Regions from separate parts of the Pantoea sp. Tr-811 genome, predicted to be linked through region 2. Evidence: predicted binding sites of a transcription regulator. Region 2 holds the regulator's gene; the other holds the start of a gene.
The links. The regulator PhoB, encoded in region 2, activates phosphate uptake and scavenging genes when phosphate is short. The targets are predictions, from matches to a motif close to CTGTCATAAAACTGNCNNAT.

Region 1 (6,202 bases), on a different contig from region 2:
TCAGGCTGCGCAGCACGGTACTCTTGCCACAGCCGGAAGGGCCGATGAAGCCGGTGATCTCGTTCTTGCGGATCGGCACATGGCTGTCACGCACGGCCATGAAGTTGCCATAGAAGATCTTGTCGAGCTTGCAGTCCATGACTACGGGTGTCTGATCGACCATGGGAGCGACTCGCTGCGCAGTGGATACGTTCAAGTTGGATGCTCCCTTTCTCAATACTTGGGTTTGCCGAATACACGGCTAAGAATGTTGACGACCAGCACGATCATGACCAGCACCAGCGAGGCCGCCCAGGCGAGCTCCAGCTGGTTGTCGAACGGCATGCCGGAGAAGTTGTAGATCAGCACCGCCAGCGACGCCGTCGGGTTCATCACCGCCAGGCTACCTTCGTGGTAGATCCAGTAGTTGCTGAACAGCGCGGTGAACAGCAGGGGCGCGGTTTCGCCAGCGGCGCGGGCCACGGCCAGCATGACGCCGGTGAGGATGGCCGGCATGCCGGTTGGCAGCACGATCTTCCAGACCACCTGGGCGCGGGTGCAACCCATGCCGTAGGCCGCGTCCTTCATGATCTTGGGCACCATCTTCATGGCTTCCTCGGCGGTCAGCACGACGATCGGCAGCATCAGCACGGCCAGTGCCACACCGCCTGCCGGGGCCGAGTAGGTGCCGGTGGTCATTACCACCAGGGCGTAGGCGAACACACCGGCCAGGATCGACGGCAGGCCCGTGAGCATCTTGGCAGCGAAGCGCGAGGCATTGGCCAGCTTGCTCTCCGGGCCGAGCTCGGCGAGGAACACGGCGGCCAGGATACCGACCGGCACCGCGATGGCGGCGGCGATGCCCACCATCACGAAGGTACCGGCCATGGCATTGCCGAAGCCGCCGCCCATTTCGAAACCGGTCGGTGGCAGCTCGGTGAACACTTCCAGGTTCAGGCGTGCACCGCCACGGGTGATCAGCATGTACAGCACGGAAATCAGCGGCACGCTGGCCAGCAAGGCGACGCACCAGACCATGGTGGTCAGCACGACACTGCGCAGGGCGCGGCCTTCGAAGCGGCGTTGCAGGCTCGGCAGCGGGTTCGCTGGGGCTGTGATGTCAGTCATTATTTGTTACCCCGCTGGGCGTAAAGCATGATCAGCGATCCGAACACGTTCACCAGCAAGGTGATGAACATCAGGACCAGTGCGGCGTACATCAGCACTTCGATCTCGTTCGGGCCGGCTTCCGGGAAGTTCAGCGCCAGCAGCGCTGCCAGGGTGTTGGCCGGGGCGAACAGGGACAGGGTAATGGTGTTGGCGTTACCCACCAGCATGGCCAGGGCCATGGTTTCGCCCAGTGCACGGCCAAGGCCCAGTACCAGGGAGCCAAAAATACCGGTGGCCGCAGACGGCACCATGACCTTGAGGATGGCTTCCCAGTGGGTCGTGCCCATGCCGTAGGCGGCCTGTTTGGTTTTCATCGGCACGCTGGTCAGGGCGTCCTGGGACACGGCGGCAATGGTCGGCAGGATCATGATTGCCAGTACCAAAGCTGCCGGCAGCAGGCCGGGGCCGCTGAGGGAAGTGCCGAAGAACGGGATCCAGCCCAGTTCGCTGTTCAACCAGGCGGTCAACGGGCGAATGGCCGGGATTACCACGTAGATACCCCACAGGCCGTAGACGACGCTGGGGATGGCGGCCAGCAACTCGACGATGGTGCGAAACACCGCGGCAAGCCGGGCCGGCAGGAAATCCTGGGTGAGGAAGATGGCCATGCTGATGCCGAAGAAACCAGCAATCAACAGGGCGATAAGCGCGCTGTACAGGGTGCCCCAGATAGCCGGCAGAATGCCGTATTTGCCCTGGTTGACGTCCCACACGCTGCCGAACAGTACGTCCAGCCCGTGTTTTTCCATACCTGGAAGTGCCTTGCGTCCTACTTCATATACCAGCGCGAAGACCAGCGCCAGCACCAGCACCACACCGATTCGGGCAAGCGCACGGAAGGTGCGATCTACCAGAAAATCCTTCGTGGACGGTGGCCTGCACGCGGAATCGGGGTTATCCGGTATGGCAAAAGGTGTGTTCATGGGCTAATTCCGGGACAGAGGACAAACACCCCCGGCATGGCCGTGAATCCATGCCGGGAGCGCCTGGGGTGTTACTTGATGTTTTCCGACGCTTTGCGCACTTGCTCGACAACCGAAGGCGGCAGCGGGATGTAGCCCATCGAGTCGGCGATCGTCTGACCTGTGGTCAGGCCGTACTCGACCATTTCACGCATGGCCTTGGCTTTTGCCGGGTTGCCGTTGTCCTTGCGGAAGATCATCCAGGTGTAGGAAGTGATCGGGTAGGACTTGGCACCTTCCGGGTCCGGCAGGGTGGCGACCAGGTTTTCTGGCATTTTCACCGCGGCCAGGGCTTCGGCACCGCTCTCGGCGTTCGGCACGACGTAGTGGCCAGCCTTGTTTTCCAGCTCGGCGAAGTCGACCTTGGCCAGTTTGGCGAAGCCGTACTCGATGTAGCCGATGGCGCCCGGGGTCTGGCGCACGGTGGCGGTCACGCCATCGTTCTTCGGCGACTTGATGAACTTGTCGGTGGCCGGCCAGTTGACGGTGTTGCCTTCACCCAGCTCTTGCTTGAAGTTGGCGTTGATGGCCGACAGGTGCTTGGTGAACACGGCGTTGGTGCCGCTGGAGTCGGCACGCACGACCACGGTGATCGGCAGCTCAGGCAGCTTCAGGCCTGGGTTGGCCTTGACGATCTGTGGGTCGTTCCACTTGGTGATCTTGCCCAGGAAGATGTTGGAGTAAACATCGCGTGGCAGCTTCAGGCCTTTCGGGTTACCCGGCAGGTTGTAGGCCAGGACGATTTCACCGGCAGTCATCGGCAGCAGCTGGACGCCTTCGGCGACCTTGGCGATGTCTGCTTCGCTCATGGCCGAGTCGCTGGCGGCGAAGTCGACGGTCTTGTTCAGGAAGTCCTGAACACCAGCGCCGCTCCCTTTGGACTGGTAGTCAACGGTGACGCCAGCAGTCTTCTTGCTGAAGTCCTTGAACCAGGTCGTGTAGATCGGGGCTGGGAAGCTTGCGCCGGAACCGGTCAGGCGAACGTTCTCTGCAGCGAAGGAACCCGAGGCACAAAGCGAAACGGCAACGGCGAGTGCAGCAGACTTCATCAGGCGAATCATCGAAAAGCGCTCCTTGTGATGGCCGGCACACTTTGCATCAGCTGTGTTACAGCTTTGTGACTGTTGAGTGGCAAAGCATTCGTTCGTGCCCTCTAGGGCGGGGCGCAGAGGCAGATGGATAGCGTTCTCAGGCACGCACGACGCTGGGGCGGCCATGGCCTGGCCGCCCGAAAAGGTGGGAAATCTTTATAAAGCAGGGGCTTGCCCTGCCGGGCTCAGCCGCTCCCGGTCATCTCCTGCGCGGGCGCGTCGCGGCAGCAGTTGCGGCTCGCACAGTAGAAATCGGCTTCGGCCCGGGTTGGGAAGCTCAGGCTCAGGCGCACCTTGTCCTGCGTGTCGTAGAGGTCGTAGCCCTCCCCCAGTACGGCGGGAAAGCCAGGGCGCCGGGGCAGGATTTCTTTGGTCAGGGGCACAGCGGGAACCACTACAAAGCGAGTCTGCATGATCATCCCTCTTTCAGCAGTGCTTAAGTATTAGTCCGACTATGTGAAAGCATCAAGTTGGCTCATGCAAAACTGCGTTTGCGCCTGCCCCCTGCGCCCAGGCAGGTGACGGCAAAGGCGATCACCAGCGCAGCGCTGCCCAACAGGAAGATCAACTGCGGGTTGGAGCCCTGCACCAACAGGGCAATCAAGGCCGGCGTCACCGCTGCCGCGCCCATCAGGGTGATACTGACCAGCGGGGTGAGCTTGCCGGTGGGGTCGTTGGTGGTAATCAGCGCCATGTAGTACGACAGCGACAGCACCCAACCGAAGTTGATCAGCAACAGGGCAACGAACAGTTGCATCGACGTGCGGGTGTGGCCAGTGAGCATGGCAATGGAGACGAACACTGCCAGCAGCCCCACGGCAATCATCAACTGGCGGTTGACCCGTGCGCCCAGCAGGCTCGGCAGCCCGGCCCCGGGCAGGCCGCCGATGGCCGACAGGCCGAAGGCCCAGCCGATGTCGACACCGCCAATGCCCTGGTCGCGGGCCAACTGGTCGATGAAGCCCCACACGCAATAGATGGCGATCTGCATGAACAGCATGCCCACCAGCGCACTGCGCCCGGTACGCGCCGAACCGCCCTGGGCTGGCGAGGCCTCGCCCAGGGCAAGCGCGGCTGCCGGGCGGCGCGGCAGTACCAGGCTGGCGGCGCAGATCAGCACGTACCACAAGGCGAATGCACTGAGCGCCGTTACCGTGCCGCTTTGCGCGGCCAGCAGCGGCAGCGCGGCGGAGAACAGCGAATACTCCGGGGTTTGCAGTAACAGCATGAGCCCGAACGAGCGGTCCTGGTTGGGCAGCCGGCCCAGGGTCGACACCGCGTAGGCATACACCAGCCCCGCGCAGGTGCCGGCTGCCAGGCGCACCACCAGCAACAGCGTGCTGGTGCTGGCCAACGCCGTGGCCAGGCTCAGGGCCACGCACAGCAGCCCGACCACCAGGCACAGGCTGCGCCCACCGTGGCGCTTCATCAGCGGTGGGCACAGCAAGGTGCCCAGGGTCATGCCGATCATCTCGACCGACACCACCCAGCCCTGCTGGTCGAGCGACAGGTTCAGCTGTTCGCTGACCAAGCCCATGAAAATCGGTTGTACACCACAGACGATGAAGGCGGTACAGGCGATGAAAATCAGCGCGGCACGCAGCCGCTTGGAATCGTTGAGCATGGGCAGGCCCCCAAGGTTGTTCTTATTGTTGGTGTGGCCAATCCTGGGGCGTGGGCGCAGGCTTGCACAGTTAAGAATCGAACTCCCTGGCAGTGGGCTTTTTAATGGGTATTGGCGGCCCGGGTAGGAGCGAGCGGAGCTCGCGATGGGGCGCGCAGCGGCCCCAGGGTTTCAGACTCGCAGCTCATTATGCCGGGGCTGCTTTGCAGCCCATCGCGAGCTGCGCTCGCTCCTACACGGCGCCCGTGCTGGAAACACGTAGTGCGCGTACACGGCGCGCGGCCGTGCTGGAAAACGCGCAGTGCGCGTGCATCCACAAACGCACTGCCGTCGATCCTGATAATTAATTGGAGGCAGCCCGCGATCCTCCCTACCGTAGCGGCCTAACGACCCTACACAGGCCCTGTCATGAACGACCGTGAGTTCATCAATGCCATCGACGCCGATGGCCTGCCCCTCAACATCGCCGTCAACAGCGGGCGCATCACCCATATCGGCGCCCAGCGCGCCAACCAGCCGGCCCGTGAAACCATCGACCTGGAAGGCCTGCTGGCCCTGCCAGGCTTCGTCGACGGCCACATTCACCTGGACAAGAGCTTCGTCGGCGACCGCTGGCGCCCGCACCAGCCCGTGGCCAGCCTGCGCGAGCGCCTGGCGGTGGAAAAGCGCGAACTGGCCAGTGCCCCGCCCATCGTCGAGCGCGCCGATGCGCTGATCCGCCAGGCTGCATCGTTTGGCACCATGGCCATGCGCTGCCATGTGGACGTGGACGCCACCACCGGCCTGACCCACCTGCAAGCCCTGTTGCAGGTGCGGGAAAAATGGCAAGACCTGATCGACATCGAACTGGTGGCCTTCCCCCAGGCCGGTGTGGTCACCTGCCCCGGCACCGCCCAGGTCATGGAAGCGGCCGTGCGTGAAGGCGTGCAGGTGGTGGGCGGTATCGACCCAACGACCCTGGACGGCGACGCCGAAGCCCAGTTGGACATCGTCTTCGGCATTGCCGAGCGCCATGGCGTGAAGGTCGATATCCACCTGCACGAGCCCGGCGATATCTGCATTGCCCAGCTTCAGCGCATTGCCACGCGCACCGAGGCACTGGGCATGCAAGGCCTGGTGGCGGTCAGCCATGCCTATGGCCTGGGCGATGTCGCCGACAGCGTGGTCGACCGCACGGCGCAGGTGCTGGCCAAGGCCGGTGTGTCGATCATGACCAACGCCCCGGGCGAGCACGCCTTCCCACCCGTGCTGCGCCTGCGCGCCGGTGGCGTGCGGGTGTTCACCGGCAACGACAATATCCAGGACGCCTGGTGGCCCTACGGCAACGGCGACATGCTGCAGCGGGCCATGCTGGTCAGCTACCGCTCGGGTTTCAA
Region 2 (6,202 bases):
AGCTTGCCACGGTGGCGCATCAGCACGTGCTTGACGATCGCCAGGCCCAGCCCGGTGCCGCCGGTGTTCGAGGCGCGGCTGGAATCTACCCGGTAGAAGCGTTCGGTAAGGCGCGGCAGGTGCTTGGCGTCGATGCCGACCCCCGAGTCCTGCACCGACAGGTGCGCGCCCTGTTCGTCGCCCCACCAGCGAATGCGAATGTTGCCCTCGTCCTGGGTGTATTTCACCGCATTGAACACCAGGTTGGAAAAGGCACTGCGCAGTTCCGACTCGCTGCCCTTCAGGCGCAGGCCTGGTGCGGCTTCCAGGCTGATGCGCTGGTTGCGCGGCCCGGACAGTGCCTGGGCGTCGTTCTTGATGGCGGCAAGCAGGGCGTCGACTGCCACCGGCTGGTTGTCCGACGGGTAGTCGGTGGCTTCCAGCTTGGCCAGCAGCAGCAGGTCGTTGAGCAGGGTTTGCATGCGCGAGCCTTGCTGGGTCATCTGCTGCAAGGCCCGGGCCCAACGCGGGTTGACGTCCTCGACGTTGTCCAGCAGGGTTTCCAGGTAGCCGGTGATCACCGTCAGCGGCGTGCGCAGCTCGTGGGACACGTTGGCGACGAAGTCTTTGCGCATCTGTTCGAGCTGGTGAATACGGGTGACGTCGCGCACCAGCATCAGGTGCTCGTTGTTGCCGTAGCGGGTGATGTGCAGCTGTACGCGCAGGCGGTCGTTGATCGGCGAGGGGATTTCCAGCGGCTCGACGTAGTTTTCCGCTTCGAAATATTCCTTGAAGCGTGGGTGGCGCACCAGGTTGGTCACCGGTTGGCCGCCATCCTGCGGGGTCTTGAAGCCCAGCAAGGTTTCTGCGGCGCGGTTCCACCACTCCAGGTTGCCGTCGCTGTCGAGCATGATCACCGCGTCGCGCAGGGCGGCGGTGGACTCCTGCACCCGGTCGATCACCGCCTGCAGGCGCCCGCGCACGCGCTGGTCGCGGCGTTGCAGGTGGTAGATGCTGTCGAACACCTCGCCCCACAGGCCGTAGCCATCGGGCGGGGCTTCCTCGGGTTGGTGGTTGCGTAGCCAGTCGTGCAGGCGCAGCAACTGCTTGAGGGTCCAGCCCAGGTACAGCGCCAGGCCGATGGCCAGGCTCCAGCCGTAATACCCGCTGGCCAGGCCACCGATCAGGCAGACGGTGACCAGCAGCAGCAGGTGGCGAATCAGGGTCGCGTGCCAGTTCTGGTTCAATTGACGGTCCTTGTACAACGACGTGCAGCTTGGCGCTTTTCGACTCGATCAGCTCTTGGTCGAGAAGCGGTAGCCAGTGCCCCGGACGGTTTGTACCAGATTTTCATACGCTTCACCCAGTGCCTTGCGCAGGCGACGGATGTGCACGTCGACGGTGCGCTCCTCGACATACACGTTGCCGCCCCATACCTGGTCGAGCAACTGGCCACGGGTGTAGGCGCGCTCCTGGTGGGTCATGAAGAACTGCAGCAGGCGGTATTCGGTAGGGCCCATCTCGGCCGGCTTGCCATCGATGGTCACGCGGTGGCTGATCGGGTCGAGCAACAGGCCACCCACTTCGATTGGCGCCTCGCTGTCGCTCGGGCCGGTGCGGCGCAGCACGGCCTTCAGGCGTGCCACCAGCTCGCGTGGCGAGAACGGCTTGGTGATGTAGTCGTCGGCGCCCACTTCCAGGCCCTGGATCTTGTTGTCCTCTTCGCCCTTGGCGGTGAGCATGATGATCGGGATGTCCCCGGTCAGCTCGTCGCGCTTGAGGCGGCGCGCCAGTTCGATCCCGGAGGTGCCGGGGAGCATCCAGTCGAGCAGGATCAGGTCGGGCTTGCGGTCGACGATGATAGCGTGGGCTTGCTGGGAATTTTCGGCTTCCAGGCAGTCATAGCCGGCCATTTCCAGGGCAACGGCGATCATCTCGCGAATCGGTGCTTCGTCGTCGACGATCAGAATGTTTCTGCCAACCATGCTCAAAACCTCTCCCAGGATTCGTGTCTTGGCCCGCATTAGATAACGGAATTATTGCAGCTGTGTGACAGGGTGTTGGCCGTTCTGGCGACATTCCGTGACTGGGCTAGGCTACACAAGGCCGCGCAGGCGGTGAACAACACGCATTCCAAGCCCGAATTCAAGGTGAATCCAATGACACGACATACGCTGAGCTGGATGGCCCTATTCGCTGCACTGGCGCTGCCCGGGGTGGCATCCGCCCACCATGCCATGGAGAAGAACGGCATGCTGGTCGACCACAACGGCATGACCCTGTACACCTTCGACAAGGACACCGGCGGCAAGTCCATGTGCAACGGCGACTGCGCCAAGAACTGGCCACCGCTGATGGTCAAGAAGGATGACGAAGCACCCAAGGGCAAGTGGACCCATGTGAAGCGTGACGACGGTTCCATGCAGTGGGCCTACGGTGGCAAACCGCTGTACACCTTCGTCAAGGACAAGAAGGACGGCGACATGACCGGAGACGGCATGAAAGACGTCTGGCACGTGGCCAAGCCTTGATAGAGCTGGGGCCGCTCCTACAAGTGCCTGCACACACCGGCCGATGTAGGAGCGGCCTTGAGCCGCGAATGGGCCGCAGAGCGGCCCCAATCTTCAGCGAAGTGCGTAATCCAGCACCACCCCGATAAACACCAGCAACCCCGCCCAATGGTTGTGCAGGAAAGCCTTGAAGCACGACTCACGGTCCAGCTTGCGCGTCGACCAGAATTCCCAGGCAAAGCACGCCGCAGCGCCCAGCAGGCCAAGGTGGAACCAGCCGCCCAGCTCGAAGCGGTTGCCCGCCAGCAGCAGGCAGCCCAGTGACAACAACTGCAAGGTCAGGATGATTGCCCGGTCCGCTTCGCCGAACAGGATCGCGGTCGACTTCACGCCAATCTTCAGGTCGTCGTCGCGGTCGACCATCGCGTAGTAGGTGTCATAGCCCACCGTCCACAGCAGGTTGGCGATGTACAGCAGCCAGGCACTGGCCGGCAGTTCGTCACCGGCGGCGGTAAAGGCCATGGGAATGCCCCAGGAATACGCGGCGCCCAGCACCACTTGCGGGTAGTAGGTGTAGCGCTTCATGAACGGGTAGCAGAACGCCAGGGCTACCGCGCCGAACGACAGCCACACGGTGCGGCTGTTGGTGCACAGCACCAGCAGGAAACTCACCCCGACCAGGATCGCGAACAGTGCCAGGGCCTCGCGCGACTTCACCCGGCCACTGGCCAGCGGCCGGTCGGCGGTGCGTTTGACATGGCCATCGACCTTGCGGTCGGCGAAGTCGTTGATGCAGCAACCGGCGGCGCGCATCAGCACCACGCCCAGGCCGAAGATCAGCACGTTGGCCAGGGTGGGAGCACCTTGCCCGGCAATCCACACCGCCGCCAGGGTTGGCCAGAGCAGCAGGTAGATGCCGATGGGGCGGTCCATGCGGCTGAGCTGGACGAAGTCCCAGGCGCGCGGGTGCAGGCGGTTCAACGACTTGAGCAGTTGCAGGTACATCAGCGGTTCTCCTCCTTGGCCGCCTGCCACAGTGTAGGCAGAAACACCTCCGCCACCAGCAAGTCGAGGCCGCCACGCTCGAAACGCGAGCGCCGCCCCCACAGGCCGGCATGGGCAGCTGCGGCCGGCAGCCAGCCCTGTGGATAACGGCACACCTCGATCGGGTGGCGAATGAAGGCCTGGTCGCAGAACAGCAGTTCGCCCAGCGAGCGGCTGCCCAGGTGTTCCAGGTCCAGCCCGCCGCGCTCCAGGGCGCTGCGGCTGGCGACGCTACGGGCGAACACCCATGGCCGGCCATGGCCGCGCAGGTACACCTCGCGCACCCAACCCTCGGCGCCCGGCGCGACGCCCAAGGCCTGGCATTCGTCGGCGCGCAGCGGCTGCCAGCCCTCGAACAGGGGCGTGACGCTGAAGTGGTCGTGGGACAGGCGGGTGAGGCGGCGGGTCAGCGACCCTTCGTCGAACAGCCAGTCCAGGGTCGGCTGGTCGGTATCGGTGGCCAGTTGTGAATACGCCAGCCACGCGACAGCGGCTGCTTGCGGGGTTTCGTACGACACGTCGGTATGCTTGATGACAGCCAGAGAGGCGGCGAGCTTAGCATGATTGCCCCCAGCGCTTGCATCCTGCTGGCAGGGCCGCTACAAAGCCCTCAAGAATTGCGCGCTGGCCCCTTCGCGGGCAAGCCCGCTCCCACAGGTTGAATGCAGCCCTTGTGGGAGCGGGCTTGCCCGCGAAGTGGCCATCAGCAGCAACATACGCCCCGAGCCTGAACCGAGGACCAAGACCCCATGAAAAAGTGGCAATGTATTGTCTGTGGCCTGATCTACGACGAAGCCGAAGGCTGGCCCGACGACGGCATCGCCCCCGGCACCCGCTGGGAAGACGTGCCGCAAGACTGGCTATGCCCTGACTGCGGCGTAGGCAAGAGCGACTTCGAAATGATCGCCATCAGCTGATAGAGGAAAGCACGACATGACGTCCCCCGTGGTAATCATCGGTACCGGCCTTGCCGGCTACAACCTGGCCCGCGAGTTCCGCAAGCTCGATGGCGACACCCCGCTGCTGCTGATTACCGCCGATGACGGCCGCTCGTACTCCAAGCCGATGCTCTCCACCGGCTTTGCCAAGCAAAAGGACGCCGACGGCCTGTGCATGGCCGAACCCGGCGCCATGGCCGAGCAACTCAAGGCCGAGGTGCGCACCCACACCCGTATCAGCGGCATCGACCCGGGCCACAAGCGCCTGTGGATTGGTGAGGAAGCGGTCGAGTACCGCGACCTGGTACTGGCCTGGGGCGCACAGACCGTGCAGGTGCCTATCGAGGGTGATGGCGCCGGCCTGGTATTCCCGATCAACGACCTTGAAGACTACGCCCGCTTTCGCGCCGCCGCCGCGGGCAAGCAGCGCGTGCTGATTCTTGGCGCTGGCCTGATCGGCTGCGAATTTGCCAATGACATGCACCTGGGCGGTTTCCAGGTCGATGTGGTGGCGCCCTGCGAGCAGGTGATGCCAACCCTGCTGCACCCGGCGGCTGCCCGCGCCGTGCAGGCCGGCCTTGAAGGCCTGGGCGTGCGTTTTCACCTGGGCCCGGTGCTGGCGCGTTTGAACCGGGCAGGGGAAGGCCTTGAGGCGCACCTGTCCGATGGCCAGGTGATCGCCTGCGACCTGGTGGTATCGGCCATCGGCCTGCGCCCGCGCACCGACCTGGCGGCTGCCGCCGGCCTGCAAACCAACCGGGGCGTGGTGGTCGACCGCCAGTTGCGCACCTCGCACGGCAACATCTTCGCCCTGGGCGACTGCGCCGAGGTCGACGGCATCAACCTGCTCTACGTGATGCCGCTGATGGCCTGCGCCCGGGCCCTCGCCCAGACCCTGGCCGGCAACCCGACCGCCGTCAGCTACGGGCCAATGCCGATCACCGTGAAAACCCCAGCCTGCCCACTGGTGGTTTCGCCACCGCCCCAGGGCCGTGACGGTACGTGGCAAGTCGAAGGGCAGGGTGGTGACCTCAAGGTGCTCTGCCATGCCGCCGACGGCCAGTTGCTTGGCTACGCCCTGACCGGCAGCGCGGTGATGGAAAAACTCGCCCTGAACCGCCAGTTACCTGCCCTGATGGCCTGAATAACGGGCGTTCTGTCGGATTTATCCTGTTGTTGCCCCTACAATGGCCGCCCAGATACTGGCGCGGCCCCGGTGAGCGTGCCATTCTCAGTTCCGTCTGCCGCAGATTAGAGCCTGCGGTGCCTTGAGCGCTGCCTCAATGGCAGCACGGCATAACAACAAGAAATCCCGTCAAAGAGGCTTCACTATGCGTAAACCAGAACTCGCCGCCGTCATTGCTGAAAAGGCCGACCTGACCAAGGAAAAGGCCAACCTGGTGCTCAATGCGATTCTCGACAGCATCACCGGTGCCCTGGACAAGGACACGGTTACCCTGGTCGGCTTCGGCACCTTTGAAAAACGCCACCGTGGTGCCCGCACCGGCAAGAACCCGCAAACGGGCGAGCCCGTGAAGATCAAGGCCAGCAATACCGTTGCCTTCAAGCCCGGCAAGAACCTGCGCGACAGCGTCAACGCCCCGGCCAAGCCCGCCAAGAAAAAGTGATCGCTTGACCTCCAGTGTCAGCCAAACGGGCGCCCTGCGGCGCCCGTTATGCTTTCTGCAGGCAAAATGTTGCGATCTTGCATAAATAGTTCAGGAAAAGGAT

Region 1: a site for PhoB is predicted at 3,216-3,235, ahead of pstS (phosphate ABC transporter substrate-binding protein PstS). Genes of this name have one in related genera too.

The regions. Positions count from the first base shown of each region.
Region 1 is NZ_VWXJ01000006.1:27,527-33,728, forward strand. Features, by position in the region: gene pstB (phosphate ABC transporter ATP-binding protein PstB) at 1-163, opposite strand, end outside; gene pstA (phosphate ABC transporter permease PstA) at 214-1,107, opposite strand; gene pstC (phosphate ABC transporter permease subunit PstC) at 1,107-2,072, opposite strand; gene pstS (phosphate ABC transporter substrate-binding protein PstS) at 2,144-3,172, opposite strand; gene F3J44_RS10990 (hypothetical protein) at 3,388-3,615, opposite strand; gene F3J44_RS10995 (MFS transporter) at 3,678-4,826, opposite strand; gene F3J44_RS11000 (amidohydrolase family protein) at 5,235-6,202, shown strand, end outside.
Region 2 is NZ_VWXJ01000010.1:38,009-44,210, reverse strand. Features, by position in the region: gene phoR (phosphate regulon sensor histidine kinase PhoR) at 1-1,226, opposite strand, end outside; gene phoB (phosphate regulon transcriptional regulator PhoB) at 1,275-1,964, opposite strand; gene F3J44_RS16310 (hypothetical protein) at 2,139-2,510, shown strand; gene ubiA (4-hydroxybenzoate octaprenyltransferase) at 2,604-3,494, opposite strand; gene F3J44_RS16300 (chorismate lyase) at 3,494-4,051, opposite strand; gene F3J44_RS16295 (rubredoxin) at 4,283-4,450, shown strand; gene F3J44_RS16290 (NAD(P)/FAD-dependent oxidoreductase) at 4,467-5,615, shown strand; gene F3J44_RS16285 (HU family DNA-binding protein) at 5,803-6,099, shown strand.